One region of the Pseudomonas sp. WMBT8 genome, then DNA from elsewhere that is predicted to be linked to it. Evidence: riboswitches for the same ligand, from Rfam matches in the RefSeq annotation. Region 1 holds a riboswitch; the other holds the start of a gene.

Region 1 (7,053 bases):
CGGAAAACTTACCCATGAGTTCGTGATAGACCGGCAAGCCAATCGAGCCATCGGCATGAAACACCGGCGCGGCGCGGACCAGCGTGCTGACATTGAAAAACGGCGAGGTGATCAGTTGCCGCGGCGCCGACCAGTTGCGCCCCAGGTCCTCGGAAACCATCACATTGATCGCACTGGTGGCCCAGCCTCCGACAGACACCGACACATAGAACATCCACAGGCGCTGATCCGGCGCGAGGGCGATCACCGGGTTGCCCAGCTTGCGGATGTAGCGCCCGGTGCCATCACGGGTCGACTCGCGGGTCGCCAACACCTGCTCGGCGCCCCACTCCGTGGTCTTGGCGTCGAACCGTGCGGTGCGGATCTGCACATCGGCGGCGCCTTCGCGCGAGCCGGCAAACCACACGGCCATCAAGTCGCCGCCCGGCAGTGCGGTGACCGACGACGAATGCACAAAGTCATCCAACTGCGAGGACACGAACCGGCTGTTGTAGACCGGCTCGGCGCTGGCGGCCACAGGCACGGCAGGCCGTGCGAAAGGCGCCAGGACATGGGCCGGATGACTGCGCCAGGCCGCCCAGAAGACCAGGCATAGCGCCAGGCTGGCAACAATCAATTTCAAGCGAAAAGACAGCATGCGCATAGTGGACTCATGGCAAATGCAGGGTGGGGAGTAAACACAGGACAGCGGCTTCAGTGCGCAGCATCATCCGGCAACCGACGCCGGCGACCGGTCAGCATCGATAACGGCAGGTTGTCGCGTACCTGGACACTTTCAACTACCGCCGCTGCGATATGCAGGCAGACCAGCACCAGCAGGCCATCGACCGCGGTTTCATGCACCTGCAACGGCCAATCGGCGCCCCACAAGGCATCGACCTCCTCCATGGCCCAGCCGCTCAGGCCCGCCGTCAGCATCGCCAGCAGCATCAACAGCATTACCAGTGCGCCCAACGGCGAGTGCCCGAGGCGATGCTCCGGGCGCCTGGCGCGCAGGGCACGCACATGGGCGGCGAGCCTTGCCGGGGTCGGCCAGAAGTCCGCCCAGCGCGCACTGCGTGGCCCGACAAAACCCCACAGCAGCCGTACCAGCAGCCAGCCCATGGCGTAGTAGCCAAGCCAGACATGCCAGTCGTCACCGGCTTCAGTAAAGAAGTAGTTGGCGACAAAGACCCCGGCGATGGACAGGTGAAACAGCCTCACCAGCGGGTCCCACAGTGCTATGGAGTTGCCCGGCATCAGCCCTTGATCTCGGTCTTGACCGCTTTGCCGCTGACCGGATCGTGGTAGATCTCGACCTTGCGCTTGTCCTTGTCGAACCCGTAGATCTCGTAGCAGTTACCATCGGTGACCTTGAACTTGCTGATCTGGTAGCCCTGGGCCTTCAACTGCTCCTGGAACGCCTGCGGGTCTTGCCATTGCGAGCGTTCGGCAGTGGTGCATTGCGGGCCGGCAAGGGCCAGGGGGCTGGCGACAATCAGCGACAACAACAGAATTTTGCCCATGGAAACACTCTCGCTCGGTGAGGAAGGCCCCACTGTGCAAAACCAATCTTAACCAAGTCTTAGTTGGACATGAGTGGTTACATGTTTCTCGTCACCCGGGCTGCCACCACCGCCTCGCCAGCGGCATGATGCCGCCGATATCACACCCGGGAACACACCATGCGCCTATTGTTGGTCGAAGATGATCGGGCCCTCGGCCAAGGCATCCGCGTCGCCCTGAGCAGCGAGGGCTATACCCTGGACTGGTTGCAGGACGGCGCCAGCGCGTTGCATGCGTTATGCAGCGAAAGCTTCGATCTGTTGCTGCTCGACCTCGGCCTGCCACGCCTCGACGGCCTGGCCCTGTTGCGCCAACTGCGCGACAAGCCACTGAACCTGCCGGTCTTGATCCTCACTGCCCGTGACGGCACCGCCGAACGGATTGCCGGTTTGGATGCCGGGGCTGACGACTACCTGGTCAAACCCTTCGATGTCGACGAACTCAAGGCACGCATCCGTGCCTTGCTGCGGCGCAGCCACGGGCGCGCGCAGCCACTGCTGGAGCATGCGGGCGTGTGCCTGGACCCGGTTGGCCAACAGGTCACCTGGCATGGCAACCCGGTGGTGGTGACGCCGATGGAGTACCAACTGCTCCACCAACTGTTGGCGCGCCCCGGCAACGTGGTGACCCGCGAGCGCCTGTCCCGCGCCTTGTATGGCTGGCAGGAAAAAGTCGAGAGCAACACCCTGGAAGTGCTGATCCATAACCTGCGCAAAAAACTTTCGACCGAGTTGATCCGCACGGTGCGCGGCGTCGGGTATGTGATGGAACTCAAGCCATGACCTCGATACGCACACGCATCCTGGTGCCGGTGCTGATCCTCGTCCTGTTGGGCGATGTGCTGATCAGTTGGCTGGTGCTGCGCGACAGCCACCACGAGATCGAAGAAGTGTATGACGCCCAGCTCGCGCAAAGTGCGCGCCTGCTGCAAGGCGTGCTGGCACAGCGCGCGCCGGGTGACAACGACTGGAACCGGCTCTACCAGGCCTTCGACGCCGCCATGAGCCGCGTGGGCGAAGATGGCGCGGCGCACCCTTACGAGACCCGCCTGACGTTCCAGGTATGGCGCAGTGACGGCCAGTTGCTGGTGCGCTCGGCAGAAGCCCCGGAACTGAAGGCACCACCCGCGACCCTCGGTTCCCACGACTTGGTGGAGAACGGTCATGACTGGTGCGCCTTCCTGCTCAAGGATCCGCAGCAAGGGCTGCTGATCTGGGTGGGCGAGCGGGATGACATCCGCCAGGACCTGATCCAGCGCATCGTCGGCCATACGCTGTGGCCCAGTGTGATTGGCGTGCCGCTGTTGGCCGCCTTGATCTGGCTGACCATCGGTTGGGGGTTGCAGCCGTTACGCGCAATGGCCCACACCATCCGTGGACGCAATACCGAAACCCTCAAGCCGCTCAACCTGCGCCCCCTGCCCCACGACCTGGAGCCCATGCAGACCGCGCTCAATCGCCTGTTGCAACAGATCGACAACCTGCTGGCGCGGGAGCGCCGTTTTATCGCCGATGCGGCCCACGAATTGCGCACGCCCCTGGCGATCCTGCGGATCCATGCGCAAAACGCCCAGTTGGCCAGCACCCCACAACAACGGGAGGAAGCCCTGGAGTTCCTGGTCAGCGCCGTCGACCGCGCCACACGCATTGCCAGCCAGTTGCTGACCATGGCGCGTATCGAGCCGCGCCTGGCCAACCCCGATCGATGCGATGTGGAACTGACCGCGCTGGTGCGTGAGGAACTGGCCGAACTGACGCCCCTGGCGCTGGCAAAAGGTATCGAGTTGATCCTCGACAGCGACCACCACTGCCTGGTCAAGACCGACCCCGTCGCCCTGGCGATCGCCCTACAGAATCTGGTGACCAATGCGCTGAACTTCGCCCCACCCGGCAGCGAGGTCCGCGTGCAGGTGCAGCCGCAGGCGTCGGGGGCGGTGTACATCAGTGTCGAGGACGCCGGCCCGGGTATCGACGAAGGTCAATATGCGCGCCTGTTCGAGCGGTTCTACAGCCAGGGGCATGCCAATGGCGCCGGGCTGGGCCTGGCGATTGTGCAGATGATCGTCAGCAAGATCGGCAGCACCTTGCAGCTGTACAACCTGCCCCAGGGCGGGCTGTGCGCTGAACTGCGGATCAACGAGGGCGCGCCGCTTCCTAAAGGTTGAGCAGCCCGCGGGGCGGTTTTGACGTTTTTTTCATGTTTGCCCGCATAAGATCCCGCACCTCGTTGGGGAGTAGCCTGCTTGCGAGTCTTTCGCAAGCGTTCGTATCAACATTCTCGGCAACCTGCCGTGGTACGAACACCTTTTGGTTGGTGAGACCAGCGACACATCCATGCCTAAAGTCGGGCGTGTGGTTGTGTCGTTGACTCATAGCCCGACTGGAAGAGCGCCCGTGAATCCTGTTTCCCTCATTCTCCTGGCCCTGGCCATGTCCACCGACGCCTTTGCCGCCGCGATCGGCAAAGGCTCCAGCCTGCACAAACCACACCTGTCGGAAGCGCTGCGTACCGGTTTGATTTTCGGCGTCATCGAAGCGATCACCCCGATTATCGGCTGGCTGATCGGCCAGGCCGCCACGCGCTGGGTGGCAGACTGGGACCACTGGATCGCCTTCACCTTGCTGGTGGTACTGGGCCTGCACATGATTTACAACGGCCTCAAGCACGAAGACGAGGCCGAAGAGAAAAGCGCCCAGCACTCCTTCCTGGTCCTTGCCGTCACCGCATTTGCCACCAGCATCGATGCCCTCGCGGTGGGCGTCGGCCTGGCGTTTGTCGATGTGAACATCTGGGTGGCCGCTGCCGCCATCGGCCTGGCGACCATGACCATGGTCACCATTGGTGTGATGCTCGGCCGGGTCCTCGGCACGATGTTCGGCAAACGTGCAGAGATCGTGGGCGGGGTCGTGCTGATGATTGTGGGTGCAACGATTTTGTATGAGCACCTGTCGGTCTAATCCTCCATCTATCCTATAGAAAGGGACCGACTGCCCCTTTCTATAGGTGACTTATAACAACTAGCCAACACTAAAATTACACTTTGGCAATATGAGCCACTTCAAACATCTTTTTCACATTTTCACATTCATGAGTCGTTAAAGTCAGCGCCATACAGACTCTTGAATACGTGTAACTCTCTCGATGACAGCCCCTGCGTCCCACAACACCTGCGCGCGACTACCTTGTTATTTGACAGTTGGAGTACTTGCCACCGGCGCTCACTACCTAACACTTTTGTTATTGTCGTTGGCGCTACCGGCATTAATAGCGACTTTACTGGGTGGACTAATCGGCACCGCCGTAAGTTACCAAGGCAACAAACGCTGGACGTTCACAACCCCCCGCCCACCCGATACTTATCAATGGTTGCGCTTTTGCATCACGGCCCTCGCCTATAACGCGGCAAACCTGGGGCTGATGGCCTTGCTGCTGGCGCTCTGGCCCCGGCACCTATGGCTGATGCAAGGGCTGACCACCCTCGCCCTGACGTTGCTCACATACCGAATCAATCAGCACTGGAGCTTTCGCCATGAACCCATCAAGACCTGAGCGCCCTCTGCGCCCGCTGCTCAGTGTGGTTGTCTGCTGTTATAACGAAGCCAAGGTACTGCCACTCTTTCATAAACGATTAATGGCTGTGCTGGACACATTAACCATTCGCCATGAAGTGTTGTATGTAAACGACGGCAGTCGCGATGAAACACTGGCGCTGCTGGCGGGTTATTGCCGGGTACCGGGGGTTCGCTGCCTGAACCTGAGCCGCAACTTCGGCAAGGAAGCGGCGATGGTCGCCGGTATTGATTATGCCGGTGGCAATGGGTTGTTATTTATTGACGCAGACCTGCAAGACCCACCCGAACTTATTCCATTAATGGTTCATCATTGGCTGACTGGCAGCGATATTGTCAATATGCAGCGCCGCACTCGACTGTCTGATACGTCAAGCAAACGGATCAGTGCCCATCTCTACTACAAACTGATGAACTTCCTGGCCGACAAGTTTGATGTGCCTGCCGACGTCAGCGACTTCCGGCTGATTGGCCCTGCGCCCCTGGCAGCGCTGCGATGCATGCCCGAGCGCACACGGTTCATGAAGGGCCTGATCAGTTGGCTGGGGTTCAATACCGTCGAGCTGCCCTACGACCGTGAACCACGCAGCGCCGGCCTCAGCAAATGGGGGCCGCTGGCGCTGATCGACCTGGGTATCGAAGGTGTGTTGGCCCTCTCGCGCAAGCCGTTGCGCTGGTTCAGCCTGCTCAGCCTGGTGATTTTCATCGCGACCCTGGTCCTGATCATCTATCAGGTGAGCGTCAACACCTTCAGTTCCCATCACGTGATCATGGGCATCGCCGCGTTCATCGCCCTGGGCATCGCGATGATCGGCGAATACCTGGGCGCCACGTTGAGCGAGGTCAGGCAGCGTCCCATCTACCTGCTCGACAGGCTGCTCGGCGAAACCCCTGAACGCCCGGAACACACCTGCCCCACACACCCTCGCGAACAAGAAAACCGCTGATGACTATGACGACCCGTACGCTATGGCTGCTATTGATCGCCATTTTGGGCCTGCGCCTGGCAAGCCTGGGGCTCTACCCGCTGATGGACACCTCAGAGGCCCGCTATGCAGAAATGGCGCGCAAGATGCTGGTACTCGGTAACTGGGTAACCCCGCTGTTCGAGGTGGATGTGCCGTTTTGGGGCAAGCCGCCGCTGTCGTTCTGGAGCCAGGCGCTGGCCATGCAGTGGCTGGGCATCAATGAATTCGCGATTCGTGTTCCGGCGTGGCTGTTTCATGTGGCCAGTTGCCTGATCATCATTCGTTTTGCCCGTGAGCAAGCGGATGAAAAAACCGCCGTGCTGGCGGCGATTATCTTTTCCAGCTCGACCCTCGGCCTGCTGTCAGCGGGGGTGGTGCTGACTGATCCGGCACTGAGTTTCTCGGTCCTGCTGGCCACCTACGGCTTTTGGCGCGGCGTGGCACAAGGCGACCGGCGGTGGGCGCTGGCAGGATTCGCCGGCCTGGGTCTTGGCCTGTTGGCGAAGGGGCCATTGGCAGTGGTCTTGGTCGCCATTCCCGCGTTCGCCTGGACCGTTGGTTATCGCCAGTGGCGCGCTTTTTTGCGCTTGCCCTGGCTCACCGGCGTTTTGCTGATGCTGCTGATCGCCGTGCCCTGGTACCTGCTTGCCGAACAACGCACCCCCGGCTTTCTTGATTACTTCCTCGTGGGCGAGCATTGGAAGCGCTATGTCGTCAGCGATTGGGCCGGCGACTTGTACGGCAGTGCCCATGCCCGGCCAATCGGTGCTATCTGGCTGGATTTGCTGCTGGCGTTTTTCCCGTGGACCCTGCTGCTACCCGCGCTCTACATTGGCTTTCGCCGCTCGGTGCTGTCGGGACGCTACTACGCGTTCATCACCCTGTGGGCCCTGGCAACCCCGGCCTTTTTCACGTTCTCCGGCAATATCCTGTGGACTTACCTGTTGCCGGCCCTACCGGCCTGGAGCCTG
Region 2 (7,053 bases), 2.1 Mb from region 1:
AGGTGGGCACAGGACACCAGCGGTCCGGTCTCGGACATGCCGTAGGCCGCCGTCAGCTGGATGCCACGGGCCTTGGCCGCTTCGTACAGCGAACGGTTGAGGGCACTGCCGCCGATGACGATCTTCCAGCCGCCAAAATCCACACCCTGGGCGGCCTTGGCGTTGAGCAGCATCTGCAGGATGGTCGGCACGCAATGGGAGAACGTGACCTTTTCCTTGCGCCACAACTCCACCAGGTATTCCGGATCGTAGCGGCCGGGATAGACCTGCTTCAGCCCGAGCATGGTCGCCACATACGGCAAGCCCCAGGCATGCACGTGGAACATCGGCGTGATCGGCATGTACACATCGTTGGTGCCGAGCAGGCGCACACTGTCGACGCTGCCCATGATGGTCGCCACGCCGATGGTGTGCAGCACCAGTTGGCGGTGGGTGAAATACACACCCTTGGGGTTACCGGTGGTGCCAGTGGTATAGAAAGTGGTGGCCACCGAGTGCTCGTCGAAGTCCTCGAAGGTGTACTGGGTACTGGCAGCGGCCAGCAGGGTTTCGTACTCGCCTACCAGATTGGGCAGGTCAGCAGTTTTTTCGTCGCCATCGGTCAGCAACAGGGTCTTGTCGACGGTGGTCAACTGCCCGGCAATGGCCTGGTACAGGCCGACGAACTCGCTGTTGACCAGCACAAAGCGGTCTTCGGCGTGGTTCATCGTGTACAGGATCTGCTCTGGCGACAGGCGCACGTTGATGGTGTGAATCACCGCGCCAATCATCGGGATGGCGAACATGCACTCCAGGTAACGGTGGCTGTCCCAGTCCATCACGGCCACGGTATCACCGGCCTTGACTCCCGCTGCGGTCAGCACATTGGCCAGGCGGGCGACACGTTCGGTCAGGGTTGGGTAGGTGTAGCGCAGTTTGTCGCGGTAGACGATTTCCCGGGTTTTCTCGTAGCGGGCGCCCGACATCAACAGGCGTTTGATCAACAGCGGGTATTGGTACGCGCCTTCGGCGGGCGGGATAACACGAGTCTGCAACATACGAATCCCTTTTTATGACTGCACGGTCTTGGCTAAAGGATTTGCACTGTAGAGACCTTGCACGCCGGCCAAATCAGCCGAAGGAATGATTTGCAGAACCGGATGAATGCTAGCTTTGCGCCAGCATTCATTCACGCATGACGCACTCAGCGGTCGGTGAAAGCCACTTTCACACCGATGGCAATCAGCACCACGCCCATGCTCCGATCAAACCAGTGGCCCATGCGCGCAAAGCCTGCGCGCACGCGCTGCTGGCTGAACAACATGGCCACCATGCAGAACCACAGGGCGGTGGCCACGGCCAGGTACAGGCCATAACCGGCCTGGATCGCCAGCGGCGTGTGGGGGTTGATCACCACGGTGAACAGCGACAGGAAAAACAGCGTGGCCTTGGGGTTCAGGCCATTGGTCACAAAGCCCGAGGTAAAGGCGCCGCGAGCGCTGCGCTCGCCCACTTCACGGTGCAGCTCTTCTGCACCGGCAGGCTTGGCCGGCTGCGCCCGCAGGGCTTTGAAGCCGATGTACAACAGGTAGGCCGCCGCCGCCCATTTCAAGGCGTTGAACAGCACGATGGACTGGGACACGATCAAGCCGATACCAAGCAGCGAGTAGCCAACGTGAAGAAAAATCGCCGAGCCGACGCCCAGCGCCGTCCAGGTACCGGCGCGCCGGCCATGGGTCACGCTCTCGCGTACCACCACGGCAAAGTCAGGCCCGGGACTGGCCACGGCCAGCAGGTGAATCAACGCCACGGTCAAAAACTCGGTGAGGTACATGCACACTCCAAGAAGTAACTGATTATTTCATCTGGTAGGCTCGGCAGATTACGCCTTCGAACTCTGTCGCAAAAGGTACAGTTGATGACGAACAATCGCCGCGCCGTCTTCCTTGATCACCCTTCCCTGGACCAGGGAGACCTCGACCTCAGCGAATTGCGCGAGACGTTCAGCGAATTGCAGCTGTGTGAGCAGACCTCGGCCGATCAGGTGGTCGAACGCCTGCAAGGTGCCCAGGTAGCGATCAGTAACAAGATCCTGCTCAACGCCCAGACTCTGGCCGCCTGCCCCGAGCTGAAGCTGATCCTGATCGCTGCTACCGGCACCAACAACGTCGACCTGGCCGCTGCCCGCGCCCAGGGCATTACCGTTAGTAACTGCCAGGGTTACGGCACGCCATCGGTGGCGCAACACACGATCATGCTGCTGCTCAACCTCGCCACACGCCTGAAGGACTATCAAAAAGACGTCGACGCCGGCCTGTGGCAGCAAGCCAAGCAGTTCTGCCTGCTGGATTACCCGATTGTCGAGCTGGAAGGCAAAACCCTGGGCTTGCTGGGCCATGGCGAGTTGGGCGGCGCCGTCGCGCGCCTGGCCCAAGCGTTTGGCATGCGCGTGCTACTGGGCGCTATCCCCGGCCGCCCGGCCCGTGCAGACCGGGTGCCGCTGGACGAACTGCTGCCGCAGATCGATGCGCTGACCCTGCATTGCCCACTCAACGAACACACGCGCCACTTTATCGGGGCCCGTGAGTTGGCGCTGCTCAAGCCGGGCGCGTTCGTGGTCAACACTGCGCGCGGCGGCCTGATCGATGAACAGGCCCTGGCAGACGCCTTGCGCGGCGGTCATCTGGGGGGGGCGGCCAGCGATGTGCTGAGCGTCGAACCGCCGACCACCGGCAACCCGCTACTGGCCAGCGACATTCCACGGCTGATCATCACGCCACACAGTGCCTGGGGCAGCCGCGAAGCACGGCAACGGATCGTCGGCCAATTGACTGAAAACGCCCGGGGCTTTTTCAGCGGAGCACCGCAGCGCGTCGTCAGTTGATAAACTGCGCTCCTTTTTCAGGGAGCAGACCATGGATCCGCGCAGTGAAGTACTGCTTCGTCAGGCCGAACTTTTTCAAGGCAACGTGTTGCTGGCCGGCCTGCCCGCCGATGACCTGCTGGGCCGCCTGCCCAATGCCCATGGCTGGTGCTGGCATGCGGGCGACCAGGCAGCGCTGGATGCGCGGTTTGCCGAACGCAGCCATTTCGGGGTCGATGTGCCGCAACGCGCATTCGACACGGCGGTGGTGTTCCTGCCCAAGTCCAAGGATCTGGCCGACTACATCCTCAAGGCCGTCGCGGCACGGCTGCCGGGCGCCGAGCTGTACCTGGTGGGTGAAAAACGCGGCGGCATCGAAAGCGCCGCCAAGCAACTGAACGCCTTCGGCAAGCCACGCAAGCTCGACAACGCACGGCACTGCCAGCTGTGGCTGGCCACCGTGGCCGATGCTCCGGCGGCGCCGGAACTGGCGAGCCTGGCCCAGGTGTTTGAAGTGCCACTGGCCGACGGACCGCTCAAGGTCGTCAGTCTGCCGGGCGTGTTCAGCCATGGCCGCCTGGATCGCGGTACCGCGCTGTTGCTGGAACACCTGGACAAACTGCCCAGCGGTCATCTGCTGGACTTCGGCTGTGGCGCCGGCGTGTTGGGCGCGGCGGTCAAGCGGCGCTACCCGCACAACACCGTGACCCTGCTTGATGTGGACGCCTTTGCTACCGCCAGCAGTCGCCTGACGCTGGAGGCCAATGGCCTGGAAGGCGAAGTGCTGACCGCTGATGGCATCGACGCCGCGCCCATGGGCCTGGATGCGATTCTGAGTAACCCGCCGTTCCATGTCGGGGTACACACGGATTATTTCGCTACGGAAAACCTGTTGCGAAAAGCACGCCAACATCTGAAAAACGGCGGCGAACTTCGGCTAGTCGCCAATAGCTTCCTGAAGTATCAACCGCTGATCGAAGAGCACCTGGGCGTGTGCGCAGTCAAGGCCGAGGGCCAGGGTTTTCGCATCTATCGGGCCAAACGCGGCTGACGGGCGTTTGAAAAAGAAGGCTTGCCGAATGGATTTTGCCAAGGCAGAATCCGCTCCGTCCTAGGGGAGTAGTCTCCCACGAGCAACATGCTCGTCCGGCATACGTCAACATACTTGGTCAGCAGACCATGGCGTATGCGACCCAGGAGTCCGCACAGACGTACCGGGGTTTGACAAGACCTATGACACGCACACCTTACCCGGGGCGGGAAGGCTGTACGTGTCATAGCCGTGTCGACCCGCCCCTGGAAACCTACCTGATGCTGGATTCACTTCTCGTTCCTACCGCAATCGTTGCCTTGGCCGAAATCGGCGACAAGACGCAATTGCTCGCGCTCATCCTCGCCGCACGCTTTCGCAAACCCTGGCCAATCATCGCCGGCATCATCGCCGCGACCCTGGCCAACCACGCCGCTGCCGGTGCCGTGGGTGCCTGGTTTGGCAGTTTCTTCTCGGATGCAGTGCTGCACTGGATCCTCGCCGCGAGCTTCTGCGCCACGGCCCTGTGGACCCTGGTGCCAGACAAGCTCGACGATGATGAAGCCAGCACCTCGCGCAAGTTCGGGCCGTTCCTGACCACCCTGATTGCGTTCTTTATCGCTGAAATCGGTGACAAGACGCAGATCGCCACGGTGATGCTGGCGGCGCAATACCCCGAGTTGTGGCTGGTAATCATCGGCACCACCCTGGGCATGTTGATTGCCAACGTACCGGTGGTTCTGGCGGGGAATTTCGCGGCGGAGAAACTGCCGTTGACCTTGATTCGGCGCCTGGCGGCTTCGGCGTTCTTCATCCTGGCGTTGGTGGCGGTGTACAAGGCCATGCAAAGCAGCGGCTGGTTGTAACCCTTTACAAATGTGGGAGCTGGCTTGCCTGCGATAGCGCTGTATCAGTCACGTATTAATTAACTGAACCACCGCTATCGCGAGCAAGCCCGCTCCCACTTTTGGACCTTCACAAGGCCTGGATTATCAGGACTTCTTGGCCTGCTGGTACAGCGGCATCACCTTGGGAATCGCCGCCTGCAACGAGGCGATCCGGCTGCTGGAGGCCGGGTGGGTGCTCATGAATTCAGGCGGTGCGCCTTCGGAAGCCTTGGCCATTTTGTTCCACAGCGTGATCGCCGCGTTCGGGTCGTAACCGGCGCGGGCCGAGAGCTCCAGGCCGATCAGGTCGGCTTCGTTCTCATTGCTGCGGCTGTTAGGCAAGGTCATGCCGTAGTTGGCCACGGTGTCGGCCAGCGCCATGCTGTCCTGGCCCAGGCCCAACAATGCGCCAGCGCCCTGCTTGGCCATTTCGATGCCGTAAGCCTTGGACATGGCTTCGCGGCCATGCTCACGCAGGGCGTGGGCAATTTCATGGCCCATGACCGCCGCCAGCTCGTCATCGGTCAACTTGAGCGTGTCGATCAAGCCACTGTAGACAAAGATCTTGCCGCCAGGCCCACAGTTGGCGTTCATCTCGTCGCTCTTGATCAGGTTCACTTCCCACTTCCACTGCGCCGCATCCGGACGGAAGGTGGGGGCCTGGGCGATCAGGCGCTTGGCAATGGCCTGCACACGCTTGGCGTTGGCACTGGTCTTGTCTACCAGGCCCTTGCCACTGGCTTCGCCCAGGGTCTGCTGGTACGACTGCGCGTACATCTGGTCGACTTCCTGGCTCGACAGCATGCTGAACATGTACTGCTTGCGTTCCACACCCACGGCACCGCCGCTGGTGGTGTTGACCGACTGGCAACCGGCGAGCAGCAAGGCTGCGCTCAATGCCGTTACCGCCAATGATTTTTTCATGCACATTCTCCCTGAAAACATGGCGCGTATCGTAGGCCCTCTCATGTATCGGCGCCAGATACACCTGACGCTTAACCGCTAATTTCAGAGACCACCGACGCCCACGACCATTCTATAAACGACATGCCTGGTTCTTTTGCAGGGCAGCGCCTCATGTCTGCGTGGCCTGTGGCCGATACACAAAGGCAGATCATGCCCACCAAGCGCCCGGAGCCTTCATGAAATTCAAGTCGATTCAGTTTTCTGTCGCGGCGTTGGCCGGGGCCATTGTCCTGAGTGTCGTGGCGGCCCTGGTGCTATACGCGCTGTTCGCCGGCGCCCGGACCCAAGAGATGGTGCAGGACCGCACCCAGGCGCAATTCGAGCAAATCATCGAGCAACGCCTTACGGCGTTGGCGCAAACCCAGGCCACGCTGATCCAGCGCGAGCTGGAAGCGCCGCTGGTGACCGCCAAAGGCCTGGCCACCACCAATGCGCTGATGGGCATGAAGGACGCAAACGGCGCGGCCCCGCTGCAGGTCAGCCGTGAACAACTGATCAACCTGCTGCACGAAACGGTGGTACGCAACCCGAAAATCCTCGGTTCCTATATCGCCTGGGAACCCAATGCCATCGACCACAATGATGCCAACTACCTGAACACCGCCGTCGTCGGCGTAGAACCTGCCAACGGGCGCTTCATGCCCTGGTGGTTCCGCAATCAGGATGGCAGCCTGGGCCTGGAAAAACTCGCCGACCTGACCGACCAGAAAATCCTCGCCACCGGCATTCGCGCCAGCGAGTACTACCTCTGCTCCAAGGAAACCCAGAAGCCCTGCGCCATCGACCCGGCGCCCTATCGCGTGGGCAACACCACGGTGATGCTGGCCTCGTTTATCGAACCGATCATGATCGACGGCGCGTTTCAGGGCATTGTCGGCGCCGACCTGTCGGTCAATTTCATCCAGGAAATGCTCACCGCCGCCGACCAGAAGCTTTACAACGGCGCTGGCGAAATGGCGCTGATTTCCAGCAACGGCCGCCTGGTGGCCTACACCAAGGACCCCAGCAAACTGGGGGAAAAGGCCAGCGACCTGCTCGACCAGAATGAACTGGAGAACCTCGGCCAGTTGAAGGTCGGCGACGTGCGTTACGACATCGACCAGGCAAACGGGCATATCGAGTTGTTCCTGCCCTTCAATATCGGCCAGACCGATGCGCGCTGGACTTTGATGCTGCAACTGCCCCTGGGCGCGGTAATGGCCGACCTGCACACCCTGCAAGGCGACCTGGACGCCCAGCGCAAGACCGATATCTTCGGCATGACCATGGTCGGCCTGCTGATTGCCGGCATCGGCCTGCTGGTGATCTGGCTGGTGGGCCACGGCATT

Evidence for each region. A riboswitch is a leader RNA that binds a small molecule or an ion and turns the genes downstream of it on or off. The one in region 1 is predicted to bind manganese.
Region 2: it holds a riboswitch for manganese, as region 1 does, so the genes downstream of both, ACO77H_RS23065 (TMEM165/GDT1 family protein) here and mntP (manganese efflux pump MntP) in region 1, are expected to answer to the same signal.

What each region holds. Positions count from the first base shown of each region.
Region 1 is NZ_CP188096.1:2,954,804-2,961,856, reverse strand. It holds gene ACO77H_RS13910 (sialidase family protein) at 1-643, opposite strand, end outside; gene ACO77H_RS13905 (cytochrome b/b6 domain-containing protein) at 694-1,239, opposite strand; gene ACO77H_RS13900 (PepSY domain-containing protein) at 1,239-1,505, opposite strand; gene ACO77H_RS13895 (response regulator) at 1,665-2,327, shown strand; gene ACO77H_RS13890 (ATP-binding protein) at 2,324-3,709, shown strand; yybP-ykoY riboswitch at 3,762-3,934, shown strand; gene mntP (manganese efflux pump MntP) at 3,939-4,502, shown strand; gene ACO77H_RS13880 (GtrA family protein) at 4,687-5,094, shown strand; gene ACO77H_RS13875 (glycosyltransferase) at 5,075-6,061, shown strand; gene ACO77H_RS13870 (ArnT family glycosyltransferase) at 6,061-7,053, shown strand, end outside.
Region 2 is NZ_CP188096.1:5,082,202-5,089,254, forward strand. It holds gene ACO77H_RS23045 (fatty acid--CoA ligase) at 1-1,037, opposite strand, end outside; gene ACO77H_RS23050 (LysE family translocator) at 1,184-1,813, opposite strand; gene ACO77H_RS23055 (2-hydroxyacid dehydrogenase) at 1,898-2,863, shown strand; gene ACO77H_RS23060 (class I SAM-dependent methyltransferase) at 2,895-3,893, shown strand; yybP-ykoY riboswitch at 3,944-4,065, shown strand; gene ACO77H_RS23065 (TMEM165/GDT1 family protein) at 4,154-4,738, shown strand; gene ACO77H_RS23070 (M48 family metallopeptidase) at 4,865-5,683, opposite strand.